3 regions of the Spirillospora sp. NPDC047418 genome follow, and region 1 is predicted to be linked to each of the others. Evidence: riboswitches for the same ligand, from Rfam matches in the RefSeq annotation. Region 1 holds a riboswitch; each other region holds the start of a gene.

Region 1 (9,265 bases):
GGCCGTGGGCGCGGCGTCCTTCGGGGTGAGCTTGAGGGTCGGCGCCGGGTGCTCCGGTTCGGCGGCGCCCTCGGCCGGCTCCTCCTCCCACTTGACGACCTCTCCGCCCGAGTACGTCTGGTCGGCCTTGAACATGATCTGGTCGGTGTCGGTCGGCAGCGGGCCCATGGAGACGTCGAACTCCTGGAACTGGCCCGGCTCGATCTTGCCGCCCGTCCAGGTGATCGTGGTGACGGCCTCGGTCAGCTCGCCGCCGTGCGCCTTGATCGGCTTCGGCAGCTTGGACTTCTCGGCCTTCACCGTCCAGCCGGGGGTCGGGCGGACGGACACCGACGCCAGCGGGTGGTCGACCGGCAGGTGCACCACGACCTTGGTGGTGGAGGCGTTGTCGCGCTCGTTCGGCACCCGGAAGGACACCTTGGCGTAGGAGCCCTGCTCGGCGGTCTTCGGGTTGGCGGTGACGTGCGCGGACGCGGCCGTCGCCGCGCCGACCACGGCCAGGGCGGCGAGGGACGCGAGGGCGCCGGCGCGCCGGGCATGCGTGAGGAAGGGCATGAGGAAAGGTCCGTTCGAGTCGTACGGAAGAAGCGCCGGATGCGCCGCGGATCGGCGTCCGGTGACGTACGGCGCCCGCCTCAGCAGAGGTGTGCGAGCGCCCTCGAACGCGGTGGGGGACCCCGCTCGACCACCTGGTGCCGCAGCACCCGGCCGACGGACGGTGCCTCGTCCGCCGCCGGAGCCGCCGGGACGGGACGCGGGGACGCGGCCGGCTCGACGGTCAGCAGGGCCAGCAGCGCCCGGACGGGACGGTCGGTCGCGGCGGCGACCCGGCGCGCCATCGCCCACGCGGCCCGCTCGCCGCGCCGCAGCCACCACGCGGCGACCAGCGCGGCCACGCAGTGCGCGAGCGTCATGACCAGGCCGTTGGCGTCGTGCGGGGCCGGTGCCGCCAAGGTGTTCGCGCCGGCCGACATGGCGGCGTGCATGGCGGGCGTGTGGTCCGCCATCGCGGGCATCGCGGACATCGCGGGCGTGACCGGTGCGGGGTGCGGCGCCGCGCCGGTGAACAGCGTGTGCAGCGCGAACTGCCCGCCGAGGAGCCCGCCCAAAATCGTGGCGAGGGAGCGTTCGTGGCCCGCCAGCATCAGCGTCACGCCGAGGACCGCGCCGAGCCCCGCCGTCCCCGCCCACAGCGGCACCGCGGCGCCACCTGCGAGGACGTGCCCGAGGACGGCCAGCGCGACGCACACGGTCGCGAAGACCGCGGCGCGGGCGGTCCGGAACAGGGGATCGCGGGGGCGTTCGGACATGACGGGACCATCGTGCCACCACCCCCGCCGACCCCGCAGCCGACCCGCTGCAACTCCGGCGACCGCGCCGACACACCCAACATCTTGGGGTTGCACAAAGATCGCGAACTAGATGTAGGGTTCAATCCCGTGCTGGTTCGCCCCCGCCGTTCGCGGCGGGGGCGACGTAAGAGGGAACCCGGTGGGAATCCGGGACTGCCCCGCAGCGGTGAGTGGGAACGGCCGCCGTCATCGAGCACTGGGTCCATCGCGGGCCTGGGAAGCGACGGTCAGTAGGCCGCCTCCGGCGAGGAGGCGACGCCCGCGAGTCCGAAGACCTGCCAGCGCGATACGTCCAGGTCTCGCGGGTGGGCCGGAGGGCGGAACGCGGCGTGCCGTCGCGCCCCGTTCGCATGTCTCCGCGAGGCGGCTTGCGAGGGGAGAGGCACGTGACACAGGCTCTGGTGGCGCCGCCGGCGGCGTCGTGGCGGGGGATCGGCGCGGAGGTCGAGGCCGCCTGCGACGGCGTACCGGACGTCGAGCCGGGACGGGTGCTGGCCGCCGTCCGCTCCGGGGACGGGCTGGACACGGCGGCGCTGCGCGACCTCGCGATCGGCGAGGCCGCCGCCCTGGTGCCCGCCGAACCCGGCTACTCCAAGGTCGCCGCGCGGCTGCTCGGCGCCCGGATCAGGGACGAGGCGGCGTCCGCCGGAGTGGTGACGTTCGCCGAGTCGGTCGCCGCCGCGCACCGCGCAGGACTGCTGGCGGACGACCCGGCCGCGTTCGTCGCCGCGAACGCCGCCGCCCTCGACGCGCTGGTCGACGACTCCGCCGACGACCGGTTCGAGTACTTCGGGCTGCGCACCCTCTACGACCGGTATCTGCTGAAGCATCCGCGTTCGCGGCTCGTCCTGGAACGCCCGCAGCACTTCCTGCTGCGCGTGGCGTGCGGGCTGGCCGACACCGTGCGGGAGGCGGCGGAGCTGTACGGGCTGCTCAGCACGCTGCGCTATCTGCCCAGCTCACCGACGCTGTTCAACGCGGCGGCGCGCCGCCCGCAGCTGTCGTCCTGCTTCCTGCTCGACTCGCCGCGCGACGAGCTGGAGTCGATCTACGACCGGTACGGGCAGGTTGCGCGGCTCAGCAAGTACGCGGGCGGCATCGGGATCTCGTGGACGAAGGTCCGGTCGCGGGGGTCGCTGATCCGCGGCACCAACGGGCATTCGAACGGCATCGTCCCGTGGCTGCGCACGCTGGACGCGTCCGTCGCCGCCGTCAACCAGGGCGGTCGCCGCAAGGGCGCGGCCTGCGTGTACCTGGAGCCGTGGCACGCCGACGTCGAGGAGTTCCTCGAACTGCGCGACAACACGGGCGAGGACGCGCGCCGCACCCACAACCTCAACCTCGCCAACTGGATCCCGGACGAGTTCATGCGCCGCGTCGAGGACGACGCGACCTGGTCGCTGTTCGACCCGAAGGAGGTCCCCGAGCTGGCGGACCTGTGGGGCGAGGCGTTCGACGAGGCGTACCGGGCGGCGGAGCGGGACGGCCGGTACGTCCGGCAGGTCCCGGCGCGCAAGCTGTACGGGCGGATGATGCGCACCCTCGCCGAAACGGGCAACGGGTGGATGACGTTCAAGGACGCCGCCAACCGCGCCTGCAACCAGACCGCCGAGCCCGGCCAGACCGTCCACCTGTCGAACCTGTGCACGGAGATCCTTGAGGTGACGAGCGACGGCGAAGCGGCCGTCTGCAACCTCGGATCGGTGAATCTGGCCGCACACGTCACGCCGGCCGGGGTCGACTGGGAGCGGCTTCGTTCGACTGTCCGCACCGCCGTCCGGTTCTTGGACCGCACCATCGACAAGGGCTTCTACCCCACGCCTGAGGCGGAGAAGGCCAACCGTAAGTGGCGACCGGTCGGCCTGGGCGTGATGGGTCTGGCGGACGTCTTCTTCACGCTGCGTCTTCCGTTCGACTCGGACGAGGCCCACACGCTGTCGACACGCATCGCCGAGGAGATCGCGCTGGCCGCCTATGGCGCGTCCGCCGATCTCGCCGCCGCGCAGGGCCCGCTGCCCGCCTACGGCAGGACGCGCACGGCTCGCGGCCGGCTCCACGTCGACCACTTCCCGGACGCGTCGCCGACCCGTCCCGCCGACTGGGAGGCGCTCCGCGCACGGGTGGCCGAGACCGGCCTGCGCAACTCGCTGCTGATCGCGATCGCGCCGACCGCGACGATCGCGTCCATCGCGGGCTGCTTCGAGTGCATCGAGCCGCAGGTGTCCAACCTGTTCAAGCGCGAGACGCTGTCCGGCGAGTTCCTGCAGATCAACGGCTACCTGGTCGAGGACCTGAAGTCGCTCGGGCTGTGGACGCCGGCCGTCCGGGAGGCGGTCAAGAAGGCGAACGGCTCCGTCCAGGGCCTCGTCGGCCTGCCGGACGAGATGCGCACCCTCTACCGGACGGCCTGGGAACTGCCGCAGAAGGCGCTCATCGACCTCGCCGCCGCCCGCACCCCCTACATCGACCAGTCCCAGTCGCTGAACCTGTTCATGGAGACGCCGACCATCGGCAAGCTCTCCTCGATGTACGCGTATGCGTGGCGCGCGGGCCTCAAGACGACCTACTACCTGCGTTCCCGCCCGGCGACGCGCATCGCGCAGACGACGGTCGCGTCCACCGGTTCGGTGGCGGCCGTGTGCTCCCTTGAGAACCCCGAGACCTGCGAGGCCTGCCAGTGAACGCGCGAACGGAAGGACGCGGCATGCTGCTCGACGCCGGCATGGACCTGACCCTGCGGCCCATGCGCTACCCCGACTTCTACGAGCGGTACCGCGCCGCGATCCGCAACACGTGGACGGTCGAGGAGGTGGACCTCGCGTCCGACCTCGCCGACCTGGAGCGGCTCACGCCCGCCGAACTGCACCTCGTGAACCGGCTCGTCGCGTTCTTCGCCACCGGCGACTCGATCGTCGCGAACAACCTGGTGCTGAACCTCTACAAGCACGTGAACGCCCCGGAGGCCCGGCTCTACCTGTCCCGGCAGCTATATGAGGAGGCCGTCCACGTACAGTTCTATCTCACCCTCCTGGACACCTACCTGCCCGATCAGGACGAGCGCGCACGGGCGTTCGCGGCGATCGAGCACATCCCGTCCATCCGGGCGAAGGCGGAGTTCTGCTTCCGCTGGATCGACTCGCTCGGCGCCCTGGACGAGCTCCGGAGCGCCGACGACCGCCGGACGTTCCTGCTCAACCTCATCTGCTTCGCGGCCTGCATCGAGGGGCTGTTCTTCTACGGCGCCTTCGCGTACGTGTACTGGCTGCGGTCGCGCGGCCTGCTGAACGGCCTCGCGTCCGGGACGAACTGGGTCTTCCGGGACGAGTCGATGCACATGGAGTTCGCGTTCTCCGTGGTGGACACCGTGCGGGCCGAGGAACCGGAGCTGTTCGACGCCGAGCTGACGTCCCAGGTCACCACGATGCTGGAGGAGGCCGTCCAGGCGGAACTGGCGTTCGCCCGCGACCTGTGCGGCGACGGGCTGCCCGGCATGAGCGCCGGCGACATGCGCGCCTACCTCGAGTACGTGGCGGACCAGCGGCTCGTCCGGCTGGGCCTTCCCGCCCGCTACGGCACCGCGAACCCGTTCGCGTTCATGGAGCTGCAGGACGTCCAGGAGCTGTCCAACTTCTTCGAGCGGCGGGTCTCGGCGTACCAGATCGGCGTCGAGGGGACCGTCGCCCTCGACGAGGCGTTCTGAACTCCTTCGACACTTCTTCGACCTGAACTTCTTCGGCCGGGCGCTCGTTGAACGAGGACCTAGGCCGAGGAGGACGAAATGCCGTCCGTCGTCAACCGGATCATGAGGTACGCGAAGGGCCCGCAGGGCCGCAAGATGCGGGCGAAGGCCGAACGCTACGCCCGCGACCCCCGCACGCAGGCCAAGGTGCGCGGCCTGCTCGCCCGATTCCGGGGCGGTGGCCGCCGCCACTGACCCCCGCGCCCCAGGGCCCGCCCTCGCCGAGGGCGGGCCCTCCGCGTCTCATGTCAGAGCGAGGACGTGGGTGAGCAGCGCGGTGAGGCGGTCGCGCTCGTCGGCCGACAGGGCGTTCAACAGGTCGTCCTGAACCTTGGAGAGCGCCCTGTCGAGTTCTTCCAGCCGTCGCCGTCCCGCCGGGGTCAGGGTGATCAGGTTGCGGCGCCGGTCGCTGGGGTCCGAGGCCCGCGCGACGTGGCCCTGCGTCGTCAGCTCATTGAGCATGGCGTGCATGTCGCTCTGGTCGATTCCGCACCGTTGGCCGATCCGCACCTGGCTGTCGGGGCCGAACTCCTCCAGCGCGGCGAGGATCGCGAAGTGGTAGGCGCGCCCGCCCGCAGCGGTCATCGCCTCTCCGATGAGACGATGCGCCCGCGCCGAAGCCTTGCTGATCAGCCAGCTCGGCTTGCCGCGCAGGCGGGTCGGCGACTCTTCCATCTCCATGCGCGAAGTCTAGCCAATTCCTTGGTCGACCCCACGAATCTAGGATACCTTGGTCGCACCAAGGTTGGTTCGACCAAGGAAATTGGACGGTGATGACTGATGTCACTCACGTTGGACGAAGCCCGGGCCGTCAGTGTCCGCGTACGCGAGCACGCCACCGGGCTCGGTGCGCGGGTCACCGTCGCGATCGTCGACGGCGGCGGGCACCTGCAGGTCCTCGACCGCATGGACGGCGCGCCTCCGCTGTCGGCTCGGATCGCCCCGGCGAAGGCGTCCAGCGTCGCGCTGTTCCACCGGGACGGCAGCGAACTGGTGCGTCTGGAGCAGGCGTGGCCCGCACTCTTCGCGCAACTGGACCGCGTGGCGGGAACACCCGTCGTGGCGGGCGCGGGCTCCCGGCTGATCCGGCGCGGCGACGCCGCCGTCGGCGCGATCGCCGTCAGCGGAGGCATGCCGGAGCAGGACGACGAGTGCGCCGACGCCGGGCTCGCACTGGTCGAAGCACTCGACCGCTGATCGCCGTTGGGCAGGCGCCCTCGCACGCCCGGACGTCGTTTTGCGTGGTCACCGTCATACCGGGCCGATGTATCGGCACGGCCCGGGACGACCCTAGGCTGCCCTTCATGACCGGCGAGTACCAGCACTGGGAGAACGTCCCGACCCGGTGGAAGGACAACGACGTCTACGGGCACGTCAACAACGTCGTCCACTACTCGCTCATGGACACCGTCATCAACGAGTGGATGATCCGGACGGCCGGCTTCGACCCCGCGTCGTCCGCCGCCATCGGGCTGTGCGTCGAGTCGCACTGCGAGTACAAGGCCGAGGTGTCGTTCCCGGACGCGATCAAGGTCGGTCTCCGCATCGGCAGGCTCGGCCGCTCCAGCGTCCGCTGGGAGGTCGGGATGTTCCGGGCCTCCGACGGGGCGCTCATCGCCGAGGGCCACTTCGTGCACGTCTTCGTCGACCGGCACACCCGCCGCCCGGTCGAGATCGCGGGCGCCGTCCGCACCGAGATGGAGAAGCTGCTCACCCCATGACCGAGACCCGCGCCGCCGTCCTCGTCGAGTCGGGACGACCCGCCCCGTACGCCGCGTCCCGCCCGCTGGAGATCGCCGACCTGCGGCTCGACCCGCCCGGCCCCGGCGAACTCCTGATCCGCATCGGCGCGGCCGGGCTGTGCCACTCCGACCTGTCCGTGGTCAACGGGTCCCGCCCGCGTCCGCTCCCGATGGCGCTCGGTCACGAGGCCGCCGGCGAAGTGGTCGAAACCGGACCGGGAACCGAGTTCGCCCCCGGCGACCACGTCGTCCTCGCGTTCGTTCCGGCCTGCGGCCACTGCGAACGCTGCGTCGGCGGGCGCCCCGCCCTCTGCGGACCCGGCGCGGCGGCCAACGGCGCGGGCACCCTCCTCGGCGGCGGCAAGCGCTTTGTCGCCCCTGGCGGCACCCGCCCCAACCACCACCTGGGCGTTTCGGCGTTCTCCGAGTACACCGTCGTCTCGTCCCGCTCCGCCGTGAAGATCGACCGCGACCTCCCGTTCGACATCGCGGCGCTGTTCGGCTGCGCCGTCCTCACCGGCGCGGGCGCCGCCCTCTACAGCGCGGCCGTGACCCCCGGCGACACCGTCGCCGTCTTCGGCCTGGGCGGCGTCGGCCTCGCCGCCGTCCTGGCCGCCAAGGCCGCCGGTGCAGCCACGATCTACGCGATCGACCTCGTCCCGGACAAGCTCGACCTGGCGGAGAAACTGGGCGCCCACCCCATCGCGGGCGGCCCGGACGCCACCGAGGCCCTCCGCGACCTGACCTCCGGCGGCGCCGAAAAGGTCATCGACACGACGGGCGTCGTCCCCGTCCTGGAACAGGCGTACGCCGCCACCCGTCCCGGCGGAACGACGGTCACCGTCGGCCTCCCCGCCCCCGGCGCGCCCCTGACGCTCCCCGCCCTCAGCCTGGTCGCCGAGGAGAAGACCCTGCGCGGCAGCTACCTCGGCTCCTGCGTCCCGCGCCGCGACGTCCCCCGCTTCATCACCATGTACCGCAACGGCGTCCTCCCGGTGGACGCCCTGCTCTCCGGCCGCCTCCCCCTGGACGCCGTCAACGAGGGCTTCGACAACCTCCACACCGCCCAGGCCGTCCGCCAACTCATCACGTTCGGCTGATCAGGCGGGAACGTCCGCGCGCCGCGTCCCGATGACCTTGAGCAGCCGCAGCGTCTCGTACGCGCGCGACCCCGGCTCCGCCGTGAAGATGATCAGCTGCTGGTCCTGCCCGGGGACGGTGAGGATGTCGAAGTCGAGTTCGACCTCGCCCACCCGCGGATGCGTGAACCGCTCCCGCGCATGGTGCTCGATCCGCAGCTCCTGCGACTCCCACAGCCGCGCGAACTCCGCGCTGCCCGCCACCAGCTCGTCCACCAGCGCCCGAATCTCCCCGTTCCGGGGATACCGGGCCATCGCCACCCGCAGATAGCTGACGGACGTGACCACGAACTCCGAGTGATCGACCACGCGGCCGCCAGGTTCGAGGAAGTACCGGCGCAGCAGGTTCCGGTCGGGCCCGCCCAGCAGGGCGAAGTCCCCGAACAGGGCGGCGGCCAGCGGGTTCCAGGCCAGCACGCGGCACATGTCGTCCACGACGAAGGCGGGCGCGTCGGTGAGCCGGTCGAGCAGGCTCAGCGTGCCCGGCGCCACCGCGCGGGACGGGCCGTCCACGCGGTCCCGCTCGCGCTCCCCGGCGAGCTCGAACAGGTGGGCCCGCTCCAGATCGGACAGCCGCAGCGCCCGCGCGATCCCGTCCAGCACCTGCCGGGACGGATGGCGCCCCCGCCCCTGCTCCAGCCGGCTGTAGTGGTCGACCGAGATGTGGGCGAGCTGCGCCACCTCCTCGCGGCGCAGGCCAGGCGTCCGCCGCCGTGACCCGCGCGGCAGCCCTACGTCCTCGGGCCGGACCCGCTCCCGCCTGGCCCGCAGGAACCCCGCCAACGCGCGCTTGTCCATGCGTCCACGGTACGGCGGACCCTTCCCGCTCAGCCTGGCACTCTCAGTCCCTGGCCGCTCCCGCCCAGCGAAAGGCAGCGTGGAAGCCGAGCACCGAAGGGAACAGCACATGCACATCTTCATGACCGGCGCCAGCGGCTACCTGGGCGGCGTGGTCGCCGAACACCTCATCAAGGCGGGCCACGAGGTATCCGCACTGGCCCGCTCGGACGCCTCCGAGGCACGCGCCATCGCACTGGGAGCCAGGCCCGTCCGCGGTGACCTGACCTCCACCGACACCTTGCGCGAGGCGGCCGCCACATCCGACACGGTCGTCCACACCGCCGTGGACTACATGAACCCGCGCATGCGCGACATGGAAGAGGCCGCCCTGGACGCGTTCCTCTCCACCACCAGGCCCCTCATCTACACGAGCACCGGCCTCGTCTACCCGGACACCGCCGGAACGCCGGTCACCGAGGACACCCCGACCGACCCGGACACATCCCCGCAACC
Region 2 (10,213 bases), on a different contig from region 1:
GGTGCTGCGGGCGGGCGATGCGCGCGAGGCGGTCCGGGAGGGGCGCGAGGGCAACCTGGTGCTGTTCGTCGTGGACGCCAGCGGCTCGATGGCGGCACGCCGCCGGATGACAACGGTGAAGACGGCCGTGCTGAGCCTGCTGCTGGACGCCTACCAGCGCCGCGACAAGATCGGCCTGATCACCTTCCGGGGGCGGACCGCCGACCTGGTGCTGCCGCCGACGTCGTCGGTGGAGGCGGGCGCGGCGCGGCTGCGGGCGCTGCCGACCGGGGGGCGCACGCCGCTGTCCGCCGGGCTCGTCCGGGCCGCCGAGGTGCTGCGCACCGAGCGGCTGCGGGACCCGGCACGGCGCCCGCTGGTCGTGGTCGTCACCGACGGGCGCGCCACCGCCGGCGGCGACGTGGACCGGGCGGCCGGGCTGCTCGCGGGCACGGCCGGGATCGTCGTGGACTGCGAGGACGGCCCGGTCCGGCTCGGCCTCGCGGGACGGCTCGCGGCCCGGCTGGGCGCGCGGCTCGTCCCGCTCGGAGAACTCGATGGAATCGTGCGCGAGCACAGGAAGGCGGCCTGACATGCCCCAGGGAAAGCCCGTGTCCGTCCCCGACGACGGCCTCACCACCCGGCAGCGCCGCAACCGGCCGCTGCTGATCGTCCACACCGGGCCGGGGAAGGGCAAGTCGACGGCCGCGTTCGGGATGGCGCTGCGGGCCTGGAACCAGCGCTGGCCGGTCGGGGTGTTCCAGTTCGTGAAGTCGGCGAAGTGGCGGATCGGCGAGGAGCGGGCGCTGCGGGTGCTGGGCGACAGCGGCGAGGGCGGTCCGGTCGCCTGGCACAAGATGGGCGAGGGCTGGTCGTGGATCCAGCGGCCCGGCTCGGAGGCGGACCACGCGGCGGACGCGCGGGAGGGCTGGGCGCAGATCAAGCGGGACCTGGCCGCCGAGACGTACCGTTTCTATGTGCTCGACGAATTCACCTATCCGCTCAAGTGGGGCTGGCTCGATCTGGACGACGTCGTGGAGACGCTGACGTCCCGTCCGGGCGCGCAGCACGTCGTCGTCACCGGGCGGGACGCGCCGGAGCGGCTCCTCGGGGTCGCCGACCTGGTGACGGAGATGGGGAAGGTCCGGCATCCGATGGACGCCGGCCAGAAGGGGCAGCGGGGCATCGAGTGGTGATCCCGCGGCTCGTCGTCGCGGCCCCCGCGTCCGGGAGCGGCAAGACCACGGTCGCGACCGGGCTGATCGCGGCCCTGCGCGCGCGGGGGCTCGCGGTGTCGCCGCACAAGGTCGGCCCCGACTACATCGACCCCGGCTACCACGCGCTCGCGGCGGGACGCCCCGGCCGCAACCTCGACCCGTGGCTCGTGGGCGAGGAGCGGATCGCGCCGTTGTTCCTGCACGGCGCGGCAGGCTGCGACGCGGCCGTGGTCGAAGGGGTGATGGGGCTCTTCGACGGGCGGGGCGACACGGGTTTCGCCTCCACCGCGCATGTCGCGCGACTGCTCGCCGCCCCGGTCGTGCTGGTCGTGGACGCGGCGCGGCAGAGCCGGTCGGTGGCGGCGCTCGTGCACGGGTTCGCGACGTTCGAGCCGGGGGTGCGGATCGGCGGCGTCATCCTGAACCGGGTCGGCTCGGACCGGCATGAGGAGCTGTGCCGGAGCGCGCTGGAGTCGACCGGGATACCGGTGCTGGGCGCGATCCGGCGGTGCGATGCGGTCGTGAACCCGTCCCGGCACCTCGGGTTGATCCCGGCTGCGGAGCGCGGGACGGAGGCCGTGCGGGCGGTGCGGCGGCTCGGTGAGCTGATCGCCGGGTCGTGCGACGTGGCGGGGCTGCTGCGCCTGGCGGGCACCGCTCCCCCGCTGCCCGGCCCGGCGTGGGACGCGTCCGAGCATGTCGAGCCGGTCGGCGGGCGCCCGGTCGTCGCGGTGGCGGGCGGGTCGGCCTTCACCTTTTCTTATAGGGAGCACGTGGAGTTGCTGCGCGCGGCGGGCGCCGACGTGGCGGTGTTCGACCCGCTGCGGGACGAGGCCCTGCCCGGCGGGACGGCCGCGCTGGTCATCGGCGGCGGGTTCCCGGAGGTGCACGCCGCCGAGCTGGCCGCCAACGAGCCCATGCGCAAGGCCGTGGCCGCGTTCGGCGGGCCGATCGCCGCCGAATGCGCAGGACTCCTCTACCTGTGCGACGAACTCGACGGGCTGAAGATGTGCGGGCTCGTTCCGGGGCGGGCGCGCATGACGTCCCGGCTGACGCTCGGCTACCGGGAGGCCGTCGCCGTCGCCGAGTCGCCGCTGACCCGCGCGGGCGAGCGGTTCCGGGGCCACGAGTTCCACCGGACGGCCCTGAGCGGCGGCGCGGAGCCGCTGTTCCGCTGGCGGGACGGCGGCGACGGGTTCGGGAGCGACCGGATCACCGCGTCCTACCTGCACCTGCACTGGGCCGGGTATCCGGAACTGGCTCAGCGGCTGGTGTCGTCCTCCAGGTCGCCTTCCGTCTTGAGGTAGACCTCCTGCAGGCCCTGGAGGACCTCCGGGTCGGGGTGCTCCCACATGCCGCGCTCGGCGGCCTCCAGCAGCCGCTCGGCGATGCCGTGCAGCGCCCACGGGTTCGACTCCGCCATGAAGTCCCGGTTCTCGTCGTCCAGGACGTAGGCGGCGGTGAGCCGGTCGTACATCCAGTCGGCCATGACGCCGGTGGTGGCGTCGTAGCCGAACAGGTAGTCGACGGTCGCGGCCAGCTCGAACGCGCCCTTATAGCCGTGCCGGCGCATCGCGGCGAGCCACTGCGGGTTGACGACGCGGGCCCGGAAGATCCGCGCGGTCTCCTCGGAGAGCGTGCGGGTGCGGACGGCGTCCGGGCGGGTGCTGTCGCCGACGTAGGCGTCCGGGGCCTTGCCGGTCAGGGCCCGGACGGTGGCGATCATGCCGCCGTGGTACTGGAAGTAGTCGTCGGAGTCGGCGATGTCGTGCTCGCGGGTGTCGACGTTCTTCGCGGCGACCGCGATGCGGCGGTAGGCGTTCTCCATGTCGTCGCGGGCGGGGACGCCGTCGAGGTCGCGCCCGTAGGCGTGGCCGCCCCACACCGCGTACACCTCGGCGAGGTCGGCGTCGTCGCGCCAGGTGCGGCTGTCGATGAGCGGCAGCAGCCCGGCCCCGTAGGCGCCGGGCGCCGACCCGAAGATGCGGCGGGCGGCGCGCCGTTCGTCGCCGTGCGCCTCCCGGTCGGCCTGGACGTGGGCGCGGACGTAGTTGTCTGCGTCGGGCTCGTCCAGGGCCGCGACGAGGCGGACGGCGTCGTCCAGCATGGCGACGACGTGCGGGAACGCGTCCCGGAAGAAGCCGCTGATGCGGACGGTCACGTCGATGCGCGGCCGGCCGAGCTCCGCGAGCGGGATCGGCTCCAGATCCGTGACGCGGCGGGACGCCTCGTCCCATGCCGGGCGGACGCCGAGCAGGGCCAGCACCTCGGCGATGTCGTCGCCGGCCGTGCGCATCGCGCTCGTCCCCCACACCGACAGGCCCACCGAGCGCGGCCACTCGCCGCCGTGGTCGGCGCGGTAGCGGTCGAGGAGCGAGGCGGCCATCGCCTGCCCGGTCTCCCAGGCGAGGCGGCTCGGGACGGCGCGCGGGTCCACCGAGTAGAAGTTCCGGCCGGTCGGCAGGACGTTCACGAGGCCGCGCAGCGGCGACCCGCTCGGCCCGGCCGGAATGTAGCCGCCGTCCAGGGCGTGCAGGACGTGGTCGACTTCGTCGGACGTGCGGGCCAGCCGCGGGACGATCTCGGCGGCGGCGAACTCCAGGACCCGCCCCACGAGTTCGCGCCGCTCCTCGGAGATCGGCCGGGCGACTTCGGGGACCGCTTCCACGGCCCAGCCCGCGTCCTCCATGCCCTGGACGAGTGACCGGGCGGTGGCCTCGGCGGCGTCCACGTCGGCGAGGGCCTCGGAGCCGTCCTCGGCCAGGCCGAGCGCCTCGCGCAGGCCCGGCAGCGTCTCCCGCCCCGACCACATCTGCCGGGCGCGGAGCATGGCCAGCACCAGGTCGACGCGGGTCTCGCCCTCCGGCGCCCGGCCGAGCACGTGCAGGCCGTCGCGGATCTGCGCGTCCTTCACCTCGCACAGCCAGCCGTCCACGTGCAGGAGGAAGTCGTCGAACTCGGTGTCGTGCGGGCGGTCGTCCAGTCCGAGGTCGTGGTCGAGCTTCGCGGCCTGGATCAGCGTCCAGATCTGCGCCCGGATCGCGGGGAGCTTCGCGGGGTCCATCGCCGCGATGGCGGCGTGCTCGTCGAGGAGCTGTTCGAGGCGGGCGATGTCGCCGTAGGTCTCCGCGCGCGCCATCGGCGGCACCATGTGGTCGACGAGGACGGCGTGCGCGCGGCGCTTGGCCTGCGTCCCCTCCCCCGGGTCGTTGACGAGGAACGGGTAGATCAGCGGGACGTCGCCGAGCGCGGCGTCGGTGCCGCACGACGCCGACATGCCCGCCGCCTTGCCGGGCAGCCACTCCAGGTTGCCGTGCTTGCCGACGTGCACGATGGCGTGCGCGCCGAACTCGTCCGACAGCCACCGGTACGCGGCCAGGTAGTGGTGGCTGGGCGGCAGATCGGGGTCGTGGTAGATCGCGATGGGGTTCTGCCCGAAGCCGCGCGGCGGCTGCACCATCACGACGACGTTCCCGGCGCGGAGCGCGGCGAGGACGATGTCGCCGTCCTGGACGAACAGCTGCCCCGGCGGCGGGCCCCAGTGCAGCTCCATCTCCCCGCGCAGCTCCTCGGGGAGCGTGCGGTACCAGCGTTCGTAGGACGCGGCGGAGATCCGGACCGGGTTGCCGGCGAGCTGCTCCTCGGTGAGCCAGTCCTCGTCCTGGCCGCCGGCCGCGATCAGCGCGTGGACGAGCGCGTCGCCGTCCTGCTCGCGGACGCCGGGGAAGCCCTCGCCGAGGTCGTAGCCCTCCGCCGCGAGGCGGGCCAGCAGCCGGACGGTGCTCGCCGGGGTGTCGAGGCCGACGGCGTTGCCGACGCGGGAGTGCTTCGTCGGATACGCCGACAGCATCACCACGACGCGGCGCCCGGCGACCGGGGTGTGGCGCAGCCGGCCGTGCCGGACGGCGATCCCGGCGACCCGCGCGGCGCGCTCGGGGTCGGCCCGGTAGACGGTGAGGCCGTCCTCGTCGATCTCCTTGAACGAGAACGGGACGGTGATGACGCGGCCGTCGAACTCGGGGATCGCGACCTGCGACGCGGCGTCCAGCGGGGACAGCCCGTCGTCGCTCGCCGCCCAGGCGGCGCGGCTCGTGGTGAGGCACAGGCCCTGCAGGATCGGGACGTCCAGCGCGGCGAGGGCGCCCACGTCCCACGCCTCGTCGTCACCGCCCGCCCCGGCCGTCGCGGGCCGCGTCCCACCCGCCGCGAGCACGGTCACGACCAGCGCGTCCGCCCGGCGGAGCGTGTCGAGCAGTTCGGGTTCGGCGGCGCGCAGGGACGAGCAGAAGACGGGCACGGCCTGCCCGCCGGCGTCCTCGACGGCCGTGCACAGCGCCTCCACGAACGCGGTGTTCCCGGCCACGTGGTGGGCGCGGTAGTACAGCACGCCGATGACCGGGCCCTCGGCGGTACGGGGTTCGCGTTCGAGCCGTCCCCACGTCGGTGCGGCGGCCGGCGGCGCGAACCCGCGCCCGGTGAGCAGCACGGTGTCGGACAGGAACGCGTGCAGCTCGGCGAGGTTGCCGGGGCCGCCGTGCGCGAGGTAGGCGTGCGCTTCGGCGCACACGCCGCCGGCGACGCCGCCGCCGAGCCGGGACAGCTCCATCAGCTCGGCGTCGGGGGCCTGCTCGCCGCCGAGGACGACCACCGGGCGGGGCCCGGCGAGCAGCGCGTCGAGCCCGTCCTCCCAGGCCCGGCGCCCGCCGAGCAGCCGGACGACGACGAGGTCGGTGCCCTCGACGAGGTCCGGCAGGTCGTGCACGGTGAGCCGGGCCGGGTTGCCGAGCCGGTAGGCGGCGCCGGACGCACGGGCGCTCAGCAGATCGGTGTCGGACGTCGACAGCAGCAGGACGGTGCCAGCGGACACGGCCGTTCCTCCCCTGGGGTCCTCGCCCCGGTCGCGGGTGTCACGACGGCAGGAGTCTCCTGGCTCCCGGATCGATGCTCGCCCCGGCCTTCCCGTCCGTGCGGACAGTGGCCTCAAGCGGGGTTCGCTCCCCGGTCACAGTGGCGGGACCGCGCCGGATTCGCACCGGCTTCCTCCCATTGCCATCGCCTGGGGAGAACAGTACGGCAGCGCGGGCCGCCCGCAAAGTGTGGTTAACATCCTCCCCGTGCCGAATGCCAGACTCCGTGCCGACGCCTGCCCCGGCGCGCTGCGCACCCACGACGCCGCCGACGGGCCGCTGGCGCGCGTCCGCGTGCCGGGCGGCGCGGTCTCGTCCGCGCAACTCCGGGTGCTCGGCGCCGCCGCCCGGGAGCTGGGCCGGGACGTGATCGAGCTCACCTCCCGGGGCAATCTCCAGCTGCGCGGCGTCCGCGATCCGGCGGCGCTCGCGGAGCGGCTGGGAACGGCCGGGCTGCTGCCGTCGCCGTCCCACGAGCGGGTCCGCAACATCGTCGCGTCCCCGCTCGGCGGCCGCGGCGAGCACGGCGCTCTGGCGACGGATCCGCTGGTCACGGCCCTCGACCGGGCGCTGTGCGCGCGTCCCCGGCTGGCGGGGCTGCCGGGCCGCTTCCTGTTCGCCTTCGACGACGGCACCGGCGACATGCTCGCGATGGAGGCCGACCTGACCTGCACCCCGGCCGGACTCCACCTCGCCGGGACACGGCTGCCGCTCCGCGATGGCGCGGTGCCGCTGATGGTCGCGGCGGCGGAGGCGTTTCTCGACGTCCGGGAGGACGCGTGGCGGCTCGCGGAGGTTCCGGACGGGGCGCGGCTGGTCGCGGAACGGCTCGGGACCGATCGCGAAGAGGCCGGTGCCCGTCCCGGCCCCCGCCGCCCGTACGCCGGGGTCATCGAGCAGCGGGACGGGCTCGTCGCGCTGGAGGCCGTACCGCCCCTCGGACGGTTGTCCGGAGCGCAGGCGGAGGCGCTCGCCCACGTAGCGGACGAGGTGCGGGTGACGCCGTGGCGGAGTGCCGTGCTGCGCGACCTGAGCCCGGACGGGGCCGGACGGGTCGCGGCGCGGCTCGGCGCGGCGGGGTTCGCCGTCGATCCGGCGTCGCCATGGGTCGGGGTGTCGGCGTGCACGGGCAGCCCCGGGTGCGCGAAGTCGCGCGGAGATGTGCAGGGCGAGGCGCGGCGGTGGGCCGGCGGGCTGCGGCGCGCCCCGGAGGCAGCCGTCCACTGGGCGGGGTGCGAGCGGCGCTGCGGGATGCCCCGCGGCCCGGTCGAACTGAGGATGGCGGAGGAGCAGCGGTGATCGACTATGTCCGGGACGGCGCCGAGATCTACCGGCGGTCGTTCGCGACGATCCGTGCGGAGGCCGACCTGTCGGGCCTGCCGGACGACGTGGCGCGGGTCGCCGTCCGGATGATCCACGCGTGCGGGATGACCGACCTCCCCGGCGACCTGGGGTGGTCGCCGGGGGTCGTGGCGCGGGCGCGGACGGCGCTGCTGGACGGCGCGCCGGTCCTGTGCGACGCGCGGATGGTCGCGTCCGGGGTCACGCGGGCGCGGCTGCCCGCCGGCAACGAGGTCGTGTGCACGCTGGGCGATCCGGGCGTGCCCGGACTGGCGGCGCGGCTCGGCACCACGCGGAGCGCGGCGGCGCTGGAGCTGTGGCGCGACCGCCTCGGCGGCGCGGTCGTCGCGATCGGCAACGCGCCGACCGCGCTGTTCCGGCTGCTGGAGCTGGTCGCGGAGGGCGCGGGGCGCCCGGCGGCGGTGCTCGGGATCCCGGTCGGGTTCATCGGCGCGGCCGAGTCCAAGCAGGCCCTGGCCGCGAGCGGTCTCGACCACCTGGTGGTGCGCGGGCGGCGCGGCGGCAGCGCGATGACGGCGGCGGCGGTCAACGCCATCGCCGGTGAGGCGGAATGATGGCGGGACGGCTGTTCGGCGTGGGCGTCGGGCCCGGCGATCCGGAACTGGTCACGGTGAAGGCGGCGCGGCTGATCGGCGGCGCCGACGTGGTCGCCTACCACTCCGCGCGGCACGGGCGCAGCATCGCCCGGTCGGTCGCCGCGCCGTACCTGCGGGACGGCCAGGTCGAGGAGCAGCTCGTCTACCCGGTGACGACCGAGACGACCGGCCATCCGGGCGGCTACCAGGGGGCACTGGACGACTTCTACGCCGACTGCGCCGCCCGGCTCGCCGCGCATCTCGACGCGGGCCGGACCGTGGTGGTGCTGAGCGAGGGCGACCCGCTGTTCTACGGGTCCTACATGCATCTGCACAAGCGGCTCGCGCCGCACTACCCGACCGAGGTGGTGCCGGGTGTGACGTCGCTGAGCGCGGCGTCGGCGGCGGCCGGGCGCCCGCTGGTGGAGCGGGAGGAGACGCTGACCGTGCTGCCCGGCACGCTGCCCGGCGCCGAGCTGGCCGAGCGGCTGCGCGGCGCCGACGCGGCGGCCGTGCTGAAACTCGGCCGGACGTTCACCAAGGTCAGGCGGGCTTTCCAGGACGCGGGACGGCTGGGCGACGCCTGGTATGTGGAGCGGGCCGCCACCGACCGGCAGCGGGTCGCGCCGCTGGCGGAGGTGGATCCGGCCGACGTTCCGTACATGTCGCTCGCCCTGCTGACGAGCCCGGCGGGGCGGTCGTTCGAGGCGCCTCCCCCGTCGCGGCCGGCGGGTGCCGGCGGGGTGTCGGTGGTCGGGCTCGGGCCCGCCGGGCGGCCGTGGCTCACTCCCGAGGCGCAGGACGCGCTGGCGTCCGCGACCGACCTCGTCGGGTACGGCCCCTACCTCGACCGGGTACCGCCGAACCCGCGGCAGCGGCGGCACGCGTCCGGGAACCGGGTGGAGGCCGACCGGGCCCGGCACGCGCTGGCGCTCGCCCGGGACGGGGCGCGCGTCGCGGTCGTGTCGTCCGGCGACCCGGGCGTGTTCGCGATGGCGGCGGCCGTGCTGGAGGCCGCCGCCGAGGACGAGTTCGCGGACGTCCCGGTGCGGGTCGTGCCGGGTCTGACGGCGGCCCAGGCCGTCGCGTCGCGGGCCGGGGCGCCGCTCGGGCACGACTTCTGCGTCCTGTCGCTGTCGGACATCCTCAAGCCGTGGGACGTGATCGCGCGGCGGCTCGCGGCCGCCGCCGCGGCCGACCTGGTGCTGGCCCTCTACAACCCGTCGTCGAGCCGGCGGAGGCACCAGCTTCCGGCGGCGCGCGACCTGCTGCTGAAGCACCGCTCCCCCGAGACGCCGGTGGTCATCGGGCGCGACGTCGGCGGTCCCGAGGAGGAGGTGACGGTCACGACGCTCGGCAAGCTCGATCCGGAGCAGGTCGATATGCGCTGCCTCGTGATCGTGGGGTCGTCCACCACGCGGGTGACCGACAAGAACGCCGTCTACACGCCGCGCCGCTATCCCTGAGCCCAGGCGGCGGCGGCCGCCACGTCGTCCGTCGCCTGGACGCCGTCCGGATGCGGCGGGCGGTCCACCATGATGACCGGCAGGCCCGCGTCGCGGGCGGCGGTGAGCTTCGCGCGGGTCATCGCGCCGCCGCTGTCCTTGGTGACGAGCACGTCCAGGCAGTGCTCGCGGATCAGCGCGCGTTCCCCGTCCACGGTGTAGGGGCCGCGCGCGAGCAGCACCTCGACGTTGGGCGGGACGGGCGGCTCCGGCGGGTCGACCGACCGGGCGAGGAACCACGCGCCGGTCCGGACGGCGAACACCGGGATGCTGCGGCGGCCGGTGGTGAGGAACACGCGGGCGCCGTCCGGCAGTGCTCCGGCGGCCTCGGGCAGGGACCGGACGCGGCGCCAGTCGTCACCGTCCTCCGCGTCCCAGCCGGGGCGGCGCAGCGCGAGCAGGGGGACGCCGGTCAGCCGCGAGGCGTGCGCGGCCGACGCGCTCATCCGCTCGGCGAACGGGTGCGTGGCGTCCACGAGCCGGTCGATCCGGTTGCCGCGGAGCCAGGCCGCGAGGCCGCCGGCGCCGCCGAACCCGCCGATGTGCACCTCCCCGACCGGCAGGCGCGGGTCGGTGACGCGTCCGGCGAGGGACGAGACGACGTGCACGCCCGTGTGGCGGACCGTGAGGCGGGCGGCGAGCGCGCGGGCCTCCGCCGTCCCGCCGAG
Region 3 (10,213 bases), on a different contig from region 1:
CGGCGGGCGCACGTAACGCGACCCGTACGACTGCACCCATCCGTGCTCGGTCGCCGCGTACCCGTCGAGCTGCTCGGCGAAGTACTGCACCATGTCGTTGCGCTCGGGTTCGCCGTGCACGAGGACGTCCAGGCCGAGGTCCTCCTGGAGCGCGATGACGCGGGCGATCTCGTCCTTCATCGCGGCGGTGTAGCCGGCCTCGGTGAGACGTCCGGCCCTGCGGTCGGCGCGGGCCCGGCGGATCTCGGGGGTCTGCGGGAACGAGCCGATCGTGGTGGTCGCGAGGTCGGGCAGGCCGAGCGCGTCCCGCTGCGCGGCGAACCGGGCGTTGCGGTCGCCGCGCCGGGTGTCGCCGATGCCGCCGAGCCGCTCCCGGACGGCCCGGTCGACGCCCGCCTCGGGAAGCGGCGTGCCCGCCGGGATCGGGACGTCGTCGCTGAGCGCCCGTCCGAGCGCGACGACCTCGGCGACCTTCTGCCGGGCGAACGCGAGCCGTCCGCGGACGTCCGGGTCGAGCGCCGTCTCCGCGTCGAGGTCGAGCGGAACGTGCATCAGCGAGCAGGACGTCCCGACCACGATCTGATCGACGAGCCCCAGCACGGACGCGCAGGCGGACAGCGCCTTCCGGGTGTCGGTGCGCCACACGTTCCGGCCGTCGACGACCCCGGCGACGAGCGTCTTGCGCGGCAGGCCGCCGACCGACGCGAGCACCTCCACGTTGCCGGGCCCGGCGACGAGGTCGAGCCCCACCGCCTCGACCCGGCTCCGGGCCAGCACGCGCAACGCGTCCGCGCCGATCGTGCCGAAGTACGTGGCGACCATCAGCCGGGGCCTGCTGGACAGCTGCCCGAGTCGCGCGTAGGCGCGGGCGAGCGCGTCGATCTCCTCCTCGGTGCGGTCGGCGACGAGCACGGGCTCGTCCAGCTGCACCCACTGCGCGCCCGACCCGGCGAGCCGCTCCAGGATCTCGGCGTAGACGTCGACGAGCCCGTCGAGCAGGTCGAGCGTCCGGAACCCGTCCACCGCGGGCTTGGCGAGCAGCAGGTAGGTGAGCGGGCCGATGAGCACGGGACGCGTCTCGATGCCGAGCCCCCTCGCCTCCCGGTACTCGGCCAGCGGCTTGGCGGCGGCCCCGTCCGCGAGCCGGAACCTGGTGTCGGGCCCCAGTTCGGGGACGATGTAGTGGTAGTTGGTGTCGAACCACTTGGTCATCTCCAGCGGCGGCACGTCCTGGACACCGCGGGCCATGGCGAAGTACCGGTCGAGGCCCGTCAACGGCCGGTAGCGCTCCGGGACGGCGTCGACCAGCACGCTCGTGTCGAGCATCTGGTCGTAGAAGGAGAAGGTGTTCGACGGGATCGCGTCGACTCCGGCGTCCCGCAGGCCCGTCCAGACCTGGGCGCGCAGTTCGGCCCCGGTCCGCGCGAGCGCGTCGGCCGACGTCCTGGACGGGTCGGCGTCGACGCGTCCCGCCCAGTAGTCCTCGGTGGCGAACTTCAACTCCCGGCGTGCCCCGATTCGGGGGTATCCGAGGATCGTGGTGTTCATGGCGGCTTCCCTCGCTGTGCCACGGGCGGCCCTGGGGGCGGGCGGCACGGCGCGGCGGAACCGCGTCGCCGGCCGTCCCACGAGGCCGCGGACCACCGCGCACCGGGCGGCGCGCGGGCGGAGGCAGGTCTTCGGACTCGCGGGCATCGCCTCCGTGGAGGAGGCGTCCTACTGGCCGTCGCTTCCCAGGCCGGTGGGCCCAGTGCGTCTGACGGCGGTCGTTCCCGCTCACCGCTGCGGGGCAGTCCCGGACTCGCACCGGGTTCCCTCTTACGACGCTCGAAACGAGCGAACCATCCGCGTTCCGGAGTCTACCGCCGCACCGCCCGCACGCTCCTACCGCGCTGTCAGGTGGCGGGCGCGCCGAACCATCGCGGCAGGTGTTCGAGCAGGTCGGCCTGGTCTTCGCCGGCCCAGGCCACGTGGCCGTCCGGGCGCAGCAGGACGGCGGGAGCGTCGAGTTCCTCGCCGACGTCGGAGATGTCGGCGACGTGGTCGACGCGGTCGGCCCATCCGGCGACGGAGAGCCGGCCGGTCTGGTCGAGCAGCAGCCCGCGGCCCCTGTGCATCAGCCCGTAGAGGCGGCCGCGCTTCAGCCGGACGTCCCGGAGCCGCCGCCCGAGCAGGGCGTGGCCCTCGCCGAAGTCGTAGCGGACGCCGATCGCCGTGGTCTTCTCGATCAGGTACCGGGTCACCTCCTCGAAGTCCATCAGCTCCGCCAGCAGGGCGCGCACCACCTGCGGGCCCGGCTCCAAGGACAGCAGCTCGGCCTGCGCGCGGGTGTTGTTCAGCACGTCGGCGGCCACCGGTCGCCGCTCGGTCTCGTAAGTGTCGAGCAGCGCCTCCGGGGCCCGGCCGCCGACCGCGGCGGCGAGTTTCCAGCCGAGGTTGAACGCGTCCTGGACGCCGAGGTTGAGCCCCTGCCCGCCCAGCGGCGGGTGGACGTGCGCCGCGTCGCCGGCGAGCAGCACCCGTCCGGCCCGGTAGCGCTCGGCGAGCCGGGTGGCGTCGCCGAACCGGGACAGCCAGCGCGGCGAGTGGACGCCGAAGTCGGTGCCCGCGAATACCCGCAGCCGCCGCCTGACCTCGTCGAGCGTGGGCGGAGCGGTGCGGTCCTCGGACACGTCCCCGGCGAGCACGACGGCGCGGTAGACCCCGTCGCCGACGGGACCGACGCCGAACGTGCGATGGGTCTCGCGGACGTCCGCGACGATCGCGGCGATCTTCGCCGGGTCCTCGGTGGCCTGCATCTCGCCGGTCAGCCACTCGGTCGTCGGCGGCTCGCCGGGGAAGCCGACGCCGAGCAGCCTGCGCACCGTGCTGCGGCCTCCGTCGCAGCCGACGAGGTAGCGGGCGCGCAGCCGGGTGCCGTCGGCGAGGTCGGCGGTCACCCTGTCCTCGTCCTGGCTCAGCCCGACCAGTTCGCGGCCGCGCCGGACCTCGGCGCCGACCTCGGCGGCGCGCTCGGCCAGCAGCCGGTCGGTGACGGGCTGCGGGATGCCGAGGATGTAGGGATGCGCGGTGTCGAGCCGTTCGGGCTGCGGCTTGTCGATGGCGGCGAAATGGCCGCGGAGCGGGTACTTCGTGCCGTGCGCGAGGAAGCGGTCCAGCAATCCGCGCTGGTCCATGATCTCGATACTGCGCACATGCAGGCCGAGTGAGCGGACAATTCTCGTCGGTTCCGCGTCCTTCTCCAGCACGACGACCCGCACGCCGTGCAGCCGCAGTTCGGCCGCCAGCATCAGGCCGGTCGGCCCGCCACCGGCAACGATCACATCGATCTCGTCGATCAAGGAAACCCCCCGTTTCCGCAGGTTCTTGCGTCGGCCCACGATTCTGCGCCACCCCCCGGGTCTTGCCGCAAGCCCCCCTGCGTGCTATAAGTTAGAAGTGGCAAGGAGTGCATAAACCTCCTTGCCTTTTCTGTTTTCCGGGGACGCCGCCGCCGGTGCTTTGTGTGACTCGCCGTCCGTCGTCCGCCGTTTCCTGGCCGCCGGAACGGGCGGCGCCATCGTGAACGCCATGTCCCAATAGACGAAGTCCGGGTACGGGACGGCGAAGGCGGGCGGGTGCGAGTGCGTCCGAGGACGCAGACCGGGGTGATCGTTCTGGTTACGCTTGCCCTCAGATAGACAGCTGTGTTCGGCAGGCGTGAGGCGAGGTGGGATGTCCGGCGCAGGACTCAAGGGGCTCGGGGACGGCGATCCGGCGCGGGTCGGGCCGTACCGGCTGCTGGCGCGGCTCGGGGCGGGCGGGATGGGCCGGGTCTACCTCGGGCGCTCGCGGGGACGGCGGCTGGTCGCGGTCAAGATCGTCCACCCGCACTTCGCCGACAACGCCTCGTTCCGGCGCCGGTTCGCGAAGGAGGTCGCGGCGGCGCGCCGCATCGGCGGCTTCTACACGGCGCAGGTCGTGGACGCCGACACCGACGCCGACCCGCCGTGGCTGGTCACGGAGTACATCGCGGGGCCGACGCTGCAGGACGCCGTCGACGAGAACGGCCCGCTGCCCGAGGGCTCGGTGGCCGCGCTCGGCGCCGGGCTCGCCGAAGGGCTGCAGGCCGTCCACGACCAGAACGTCATCCACCGGGACCTCAAGCCGGGGAACGTGATGCTCGCCGCGGACGGGCCCCGGATCATCGACTTCGGCATCGCCCGCGCGATGGACGCCACCTCCCAGAGCATGACGGTCGTGGGCACGCCCGGGTACATGTCGCCCGAGCAGTACGTCGGCCGCGACATCGGACCGGCCAGCGACGTGTTCTGCCTGGCCGCCGTACTGACCTTCGCGGCGACCGGCCGCCACCCGTTCGGCGAGGGGCCGCCCGACGCGCTCGGCTACCGCGTCCGGCACGAGGACCCGGACCTGACGGGCGTCCCGGCGGCACTGCTGGAACTGATCGCGGCGGGGCTGGAGAAGGACGCGGACGACCGTCCCCCGACCGGCGAGTTCCTGGAGCGCCTCTCCGCGCTGGCCGCGGACGGCGGCATGCCGCTGCCGGAGACGTACAGCACGATGATCGCCACCCGCGTGGCGGAGACCGAGCAACTCGCGCAGCAGCCCGACACGGACGAACGGCCCCTGGCGGATCGGCCCCCGGCAGATCGGCCGCCGAAACCGCCCCGCCCACAGCCACAACCGCAGCCGCAGCCGCAGCCCCAGCCCCGACCGCAGGCGCAGGCGCAGGGGCGGCCTCCCCAACCCAAGGCGCCGGCGAAGCCGGCCGGCGGGATCGTCGCCGGGATCATCGGCGTCCTGCTGATCGCCTTGCTGATCGCCTTCTCTGTCAACGGCAAGCCGGGCACGTCGCACAATGCGGGCGCCACCTCGTCCCCGACGCCGTCCTCCAGCCGGACGTCCGGACTGACCGGCGACGAGGGGAGCACCCGGCGGCCGACGCGGAGCCTGTCCCCGACCCCGGACCCGACCTGGGAGGCGTTCGACGACATCTCGGTCAACGACTGCCTGGACGCCTACAAGGACCCCTACGACACCAACGAGTGGAGCGAGGACATGCCGCGCGCGGTGTCCTGCGACCGGAGCGACGCCTACGTGCGGGTGATCGGCGTGAAGAAGTCGAGCAGCGCGTGCGACTCCGAGGCGCTCGACGGTGAATCCTCGTGGCGGTCGCCCTCGCACGGCGGGGAAACGATCTACCTCTGCCTGCGGCGGCAGTTCCGGAAGGGCGAGTGCTTCCTGGGCAGGAAGGGCAGCAAGAAGGGCATGCCGGCCATCAACGGCCACGGCCTGATGACCTCGTGGAGCTGCGACTCGGAGCGCGTGCCCAAGAAATTCACCTACATCCTCCAGTTCACCGGCTACTACGAGAGCAGGTGCCCGGAAGGCTCGTGGCGGTGGACGGACTTCCGCAGGGGCGTCCTCTGCGCCCGCATCGTCTGACGCCCGTGTCGAGGCGCCCGGCGCGGGGGCCGGTACCCGCGTCCGCCGACCTGGTATTCGGCACTTTCGGCGGCGTTTCGCCACTGGCAGACTGAGGGGACGAAACGGGGAGGCCGTATGGAGGACACGTCCAATCGTGTGCCGGTGGACATGGGCGGGGCGACGCTCTACATCGAGGCGTCGGAACTGCACCCCGGCAGCGGCGGAGGCTTCGGCGAAGAGCGGGACATCGCCGCCACGAAACCGGACATGACCGAGGTGATCGCGGCGATCAGGCAGTTCAGCGAGCAGCTCGGGACGTCGCTGAGCGCGAGCGGCGCGACCCGGTTCGCGGTCGAGTTCGGGTGCGAGGTCGCCATGGAGACCGGGAAACTCGTGGCGGTGCTCGGCAAGGCGTCCGCGAAGTCCACGCTGAAGGTCACGATGGAGTGGGGGCAGCCGAGCCCATGAACGGGGGCCGGGCGGCGCTGGCCGAGGCACTGCGCGCCGCGACGGTCATGGTGTCGGCCGGGGACAGAATCGGTACCGGCTTCTTCGTCGCGCCCGGACAGGTGCTGACCTGCGCGCATGTCGTCACCGCGCCGGGAGTGGAACCCCCGGAGCAGGTGGTCGGGCAGTGGGGCCACCGCGAATTCAAGCTCGCCGTCACCCAGTCGGGATTTCTGGAAGAGCACGACCTGGCCTTGCTGAAGGTGGTCGGAGAACTCGACCATCCCGTGGCATGCCTGGCGGAGCAAATGGAGCCGGGCGACGAACTGTGGGCCTATGGGCATCCGGACGGCGCCTACCGGCAAGGCGATGTCATCCGTTCCGTCTATGACGGCCCCTCGGTGAATGCCGAAGGGGTTGAGCTGCTCAGGGTGACCGAGGGACGGGCCACCGAAGGTTTCAGTGGCGGCCCCGTGCTCAATTGGCGCACGGGCGGAGTGTGCGGGGTTCTGCGCCGTGCCGACGCCCCGCCCGGCGGCCCTCCGGGCGCCCGGCTCATCGGAGCGGCGCGCATTTTCGAGGCCGTCCCGGATCTGAAGCCGCCGTCGGTGCCGACACCCGACCGCCTGCCATGGTTCCGGCTGCTGGACGAAAGGCAATTGGCGGCGGGGCGCTGGTGCCACCCGAGCCCCCGGCTGCGCGGCTACCTCGAAGCCGCGCAGCTGACGGCGCGCGAGCATCCGTACCGGCTCGCGCTCGCCAACACGCCGCAACTCGGCTCGGTCTACCTGCGCCAGCAGGCGAGCCCGCTGATCCGGGGGCAGGAGGCGAAGGGGGACGGCGACGAGCTGGCGGCCGAGGCCCGGCCCGTTCACGCCGACCTCCTGCTCGAAGGCGACCGGCGGTGCGTGTTCGTGGTCGGCGGGCCCGGCACCGGCAAGTCGAGCCTGCTGCGCCACCTGGCGGAGACGAGCGCGGGCCGCTGGCTGGACGGCGCGGGCGCGCCGGGCGTGCCGGTCCTGGTCCCGGCCGGGGCGCTGGCCGCGGACTGCCCGCTGCCCGAGGCCCTCGCCGACGGAGTCACGGCGGCACTGGGTGCGCGCCTGGCGGATCGGCGGCTGGCGGACCTGTTCGAGGACGAGCCGCTGCCCGGCGTCCCCTGGGTGGTCCTCGTGGACGGGGTCGACGAGATCCTTGACCCCGAGCGCCGTCGGCGCGTGCTGGAAACGGTCGCGTTCTGGCGCTCGCGGTCTTCCCGGTACTCGTTCCTCGTGACGACCCGGCCACTGCCGCAGGGGCAATTGGACAGGTTCCGCGAGGACGGCCTGCCGTTCTACGAGATCGAGCCGTTCTCCCCGGACCAGCTTCCCGAGTTCGCCGGGAAATGGTTCTCCGCGCTGGGCATGCCCGACCCGGACGCCCTCGTCGCGTCCTTCCTCGACCGGCTGGCGCTCAGCCGCCTCAACCGGCTCGCCGACATCCCGCTGATCGCGACGATGCTGTGCGTCGTCTTCGCGAGCCGTGACGGCCGGCGCCTCCCGCCCAGCCGCGTGGGCCTGTACGAGGAATTCGTCTCGATCCTGATGGCCAAACGGCACACCCAGATGAACGCGCTGGAACGCCTTCAGCAGCGGATGAAGCCGTATGGAACGGCCGCCGAACAGGCCGTGGACAAACTGCTGGCGGATCTGCGTCCGCTGCTGGACCACATCGCGGACCAGCGGCTGGGCGGGCAGGGCCGGGAGGCGCTCCTCGACCTCGCCGTCGCGCGCGTGGCGGATCTGCGTCCCGCGCATCTGCCCACCGGGGAATGGCGCGACCTGGTGGACGAGACGCTGCGGCTGAGCGGCCTGGTCGTCGAGCGGTCCGGAGAATTGGAGTTCTTCCACCAGACCATCCTGGAATATCTGGCGGTGTGCGCCCGCGAGACTCCCGCCGACATCGTCCCGGAAATGAACTTCGGCACGATCATCGGACGCAGTTCGTTCGCGCTGCTCAGGTCGGCCGTCCTCATCGAGCGCTCTCCCGGCCAGGCCCGGGACGTCGCGGTGGCCCTGCGCGATACGGGCCTGGTGGGAATGGCGTTCCTCGCCGCCCTGGTGAACGACGGCGTGGAGTTCCCCGACGACGTCGTGGACGAGGTACGCAACGAGCTCGAAGAACTCTCGGCGCACGCCGACGGCGAATGGTCCAGCAGGCGCAATGACGCGTTGGAGGCCCTGACCCTGATCGACCCCGACCTGGGGTTCGGCTATTGGGAGCGGTTCGCGGCCGACAACGGTCTCGGCCATTTCGATCGAAGGGAGGCGATCCGCGGTCTGGTCCGCGCCGGTCCCGGCCGTGCCGCGGCCGTCCTGGATCCTCTCGCGCTGGGCTGGGAGACGCCGTTGCCCGTCCAGCAGGCCATCGTGTACGAACTGACCGTCCTGAACCGGCGGCGGAGCGATGAACTGCTGGCCAAAATGGCCATGGCCGAGCACATCGGCGGTGAGACGCGGCGCTGGGCCGCCGCCGGCCTGCTCGACCGCCTCGACTGGTTCACGCGAGCGGAGATCCTGGAGACGATCGCGAGCGAACGCCGCCTTCCCGGCTCCTACCGCCGATGGGCGGCAGCGCGCCTGTTCACCCAGGACCCGCCACGGGGAGCCGACGCGCTCACCACGGTCGCCGAGGACAGGACGGTGCCGGACCCCGACCGCCTGTCCGCCGTCGCGACCATGGTCAGCACTGTCGCCCACAGGCGGATTCTCAGACCGAGGGCCGCCGATCTGTTCGCCGTCATCGCCGTTGACCCGGCGGTCGAGGCGCCCTATCGCGTCAAGGCCGCCAAGGAACTGATGCAATTGGCCGGTCAACGCGCCCAAAGCGCGTTCGCGCTCATCGCCGCCGACCGCTATGCGGACGGAGTGAGCCGCGCCCGCGCCGCCGCCGCATTGGCCGACTTCGACGCGGTACAGGCCGTCGCCGCCCTGTCCGCGATCGCCGCGGATCCGGCGTCCGGCATCGACGGCCGGCTTGAGGCGGCTCTGGCGCTGGCCTGGATCAACCGTCCTCGTGCGGCGGACGCGCTGCTGGCGCTGGCCGCCGACCGCCGCGTCCCTGAGGACGACCGCGTAGTGGCCGCCCACCACCTCGACTGGGTCGACCGAAGCGCCCTGCCCTCCGCGCTGACGGCCATCGCGCATGACGAGCGGATCGCCGGCGCGCACCGGACCCACGCCGCACTGAGACTGAGCCGGCTCACCCCCGAAACAGGCCGAACCGCCTTGCAAACCCTGGTCACCGACGACGCGATCAGCGCCTGCGACCGGCTGGAGATCGCCTGCCGCCTGGCCGTCCTGAACTCCACGGAGGCGCCGGCCGCCCTCGCGTCCCTCAGCGCGGACCCCGACCTCGACGGCGTCCGACGCCTGCACGCCGCCATGGAGGCGGGCGCCCCCGACCCGCTCGCGGCCCTCGCCACCGACACGGGCCTGGACGGCATGCACCGCGTCCGCGCCGCCTTCGAACTGGCGGCCATCGACCGAGCCCGTGGCACGGACGCCCTCGCCGCACTGAGCAAAGACCCGACAACGGACGATGCACGAGCCGAATTGGCCCGCGCCGAAACCGCCAGAGTCAGGCGAGCGCGGAAAAACTACTTCCGATCAAAAGAAGCCATCGGAGAACCCCCGGAGATAGACCTCAGTCAGATCGCCTCCTATCGCGTCCTGGCCGCCCGCCTCCTCGGCTTCTATGACCGGAAAGGCGCCATCGACCACCTGACGGAATTGTTGAGCACCCCTGACGAAGACGTAGCCAGCCAGGCTCGGGCAACCCTGGCAAAAGACTTCTCCTAAGTGGACGGCCCGCCTCCTCAGATCACACGCGACCCGGGCGCGTCCGCACGCGGCCGCCCGTGGGTTCCCGCGATGAAACTCCGGGTTTACCCGGACGACCTGCAGGAACGCGGTGTGTGGGACGCGTGGCCGAGGTGCCCGGTTGACGGCGAACCCGAAGCTGGCCAGCTATCACCAGGTGTCGGTTGATACCGGTACAACTGGGGATTCGTTCGATCGGAAGGGATCCACAGGGTGAGGAAGCTTCTCGTCACGGGGGCCGCCGCGATCGCGGTGGCGGGAGCCGGGGTGCTGGTGGCGACGCCGGCCGAGGCCGCGAGTCCGGTGCAGATCTACCGGGTGTACTACAACTCGCCCGGCAGCGACACGGGCTCGAACAAGTCGCTGAACGGCGAATGGGTCCAACTGTTCAACACGTCCCGTCTGTCGAAGAGCCTGAAGGGGGTCAAGCTCCGCGACAAGACCGGCTACACCTACACGTTCGGTTCTTACAGGAT

The links. Region 1 has a riboswitch for cobalamin ahead of ABZ806_RS43990 (ribonucleoside-diphosphate reductase subunit alpha). Riboswitches for the same ligand answer to the same signal wherever they lie in the genome.
Region 2: another riboswitch for cobalamin. It lies ahead of cobN (cobaltochelatase subunit CobN); the one in region 1 lies ahead of ABZ806_RS43990 (ribonucleoside-diphosphate reductase subunit alpha).
Region 3: another riboswitch for cobalamin. It lies ahead of metE (5-methyltetrahydropteroyltriglutamate--homocysteine S-methyltransferase); the one in region 1 lies ahead of ABZ806_RS43990 (ribonucleoside-diphosphate reductase subunit alpha).

The regions. Positions count from the first base shown of each region.
Region 1 is NZ_JBEYTW010000163.1:444-9,708, reverse strand. Features, by position in the region: gene ABZ806_RS44000 (YcnI family copper-binding membrane protein) at 1-555, opposite strand, end outside; gene ABZ806_RS43995 (hypothetical protein) at 636-1,310, opposite strand; cobalamin riboswitch at 1,427-1,649, shown strand; gene ABZ806_RS43990 (ribonucleoside-diphosphate reductase subunit alpha) at 1,739-4,033, shown strand; gene ABZ806_RS43985 (ribonucleotide-diphosphate reductase subunit beta) at 4,057-5,052, shown strand; gene ABZ806_RS43980 (hypothetical protein) at 5,131-5,286, shown strand; gene ABZ806_RS43975 (MarR family winged helix-turn-helix transcriptional regulator) at 5,335-5,772, opposite strand; gene ABZ806_RS43970 (GlcG/HbpS family heme-binding protein) at 5,872-6,288, shown strand; gene ABZ806_RS43965 (acyl-CoA thioesterase) at 6,396-6,812, shown strand; gene ABZ806_RS43960 (zinc-dependent alcohol dehydrogenase family protein) at 6,809-7,933, shown strand; gene ABZ806_RS43955 (helix-turn-helix transcriptional regulator) at 7,934-8,770, opposite strand; gene ABZ806_RS43950 (NAD-dependent epimerase/dehydratase family protein) at 8,880-9,265, shown strand, end outside.
Region 2 is NZ_JBEYTW010000018.1:37,536-47,748, reverse strand. Features, by position in the region: gene ABZ806_RS14280 (VWA domain-containing protein) at 1-571, shown strand, start outside; gene cobO (cob(I)yrinic acid a,c-diamide adenosyltransferase) at 573-1,175, shown strand; gene ABZ806_RS14270 (cobyrinic acid a,c-diamide synthase CobB) at 1,172-2,503, shown strand; gene cobN (cobaltochelatase subunit CobN) at 2,458-6,063, opposite strand; cobalamin riboswitch at 6,116-6,239, opposite strand; gene ABZ806_RS14260 (ferredoxin-like domain-containing protein) at 6,311-7,402, shown strand; gene ABZ806_RS14255 (precorrin-8X methylmutase) at 7,399-8,019, shown strand; gene ABZ806_RS14250 (precorrin-2 C(20)-methyltransferase) at 8,019-9,506, shown strand; gene ABZ806_RS14245 (cobalt-precorrin-6A reductase) at 9,497-10,213, opposite strand, start outside.
Region 3 is NZ_JBEYTW010000148.1:779-10,991, forward strand. Features, by position in the region: gene metE (5-methyltetrahydropteroyltriglutamate--homocysteine S-methyltransferase) at 1-1,548, opposite strand, end outside; cobalamin riboswitch at 1,654-1,862, opposite strand; gene rox (rifampin monooxygenase) at 1,896-3,341, opposite strand; gene ABZ806_RS43100 (serine/threonine-protein kinase) at 3,715-5,448, shown strand; gene ABZ806_RS43105 (CU044_2847 family protein) at 5,566-5,898, shown strand; gene ABZ806_RS43110 (trypsin-like peptidase domain-containing protein) at 5,895-9,716, shown strand; gene ABZ806_RS43115 (lamin tail domain-containing protein) at 9,951-10,213, shown strand, end outside.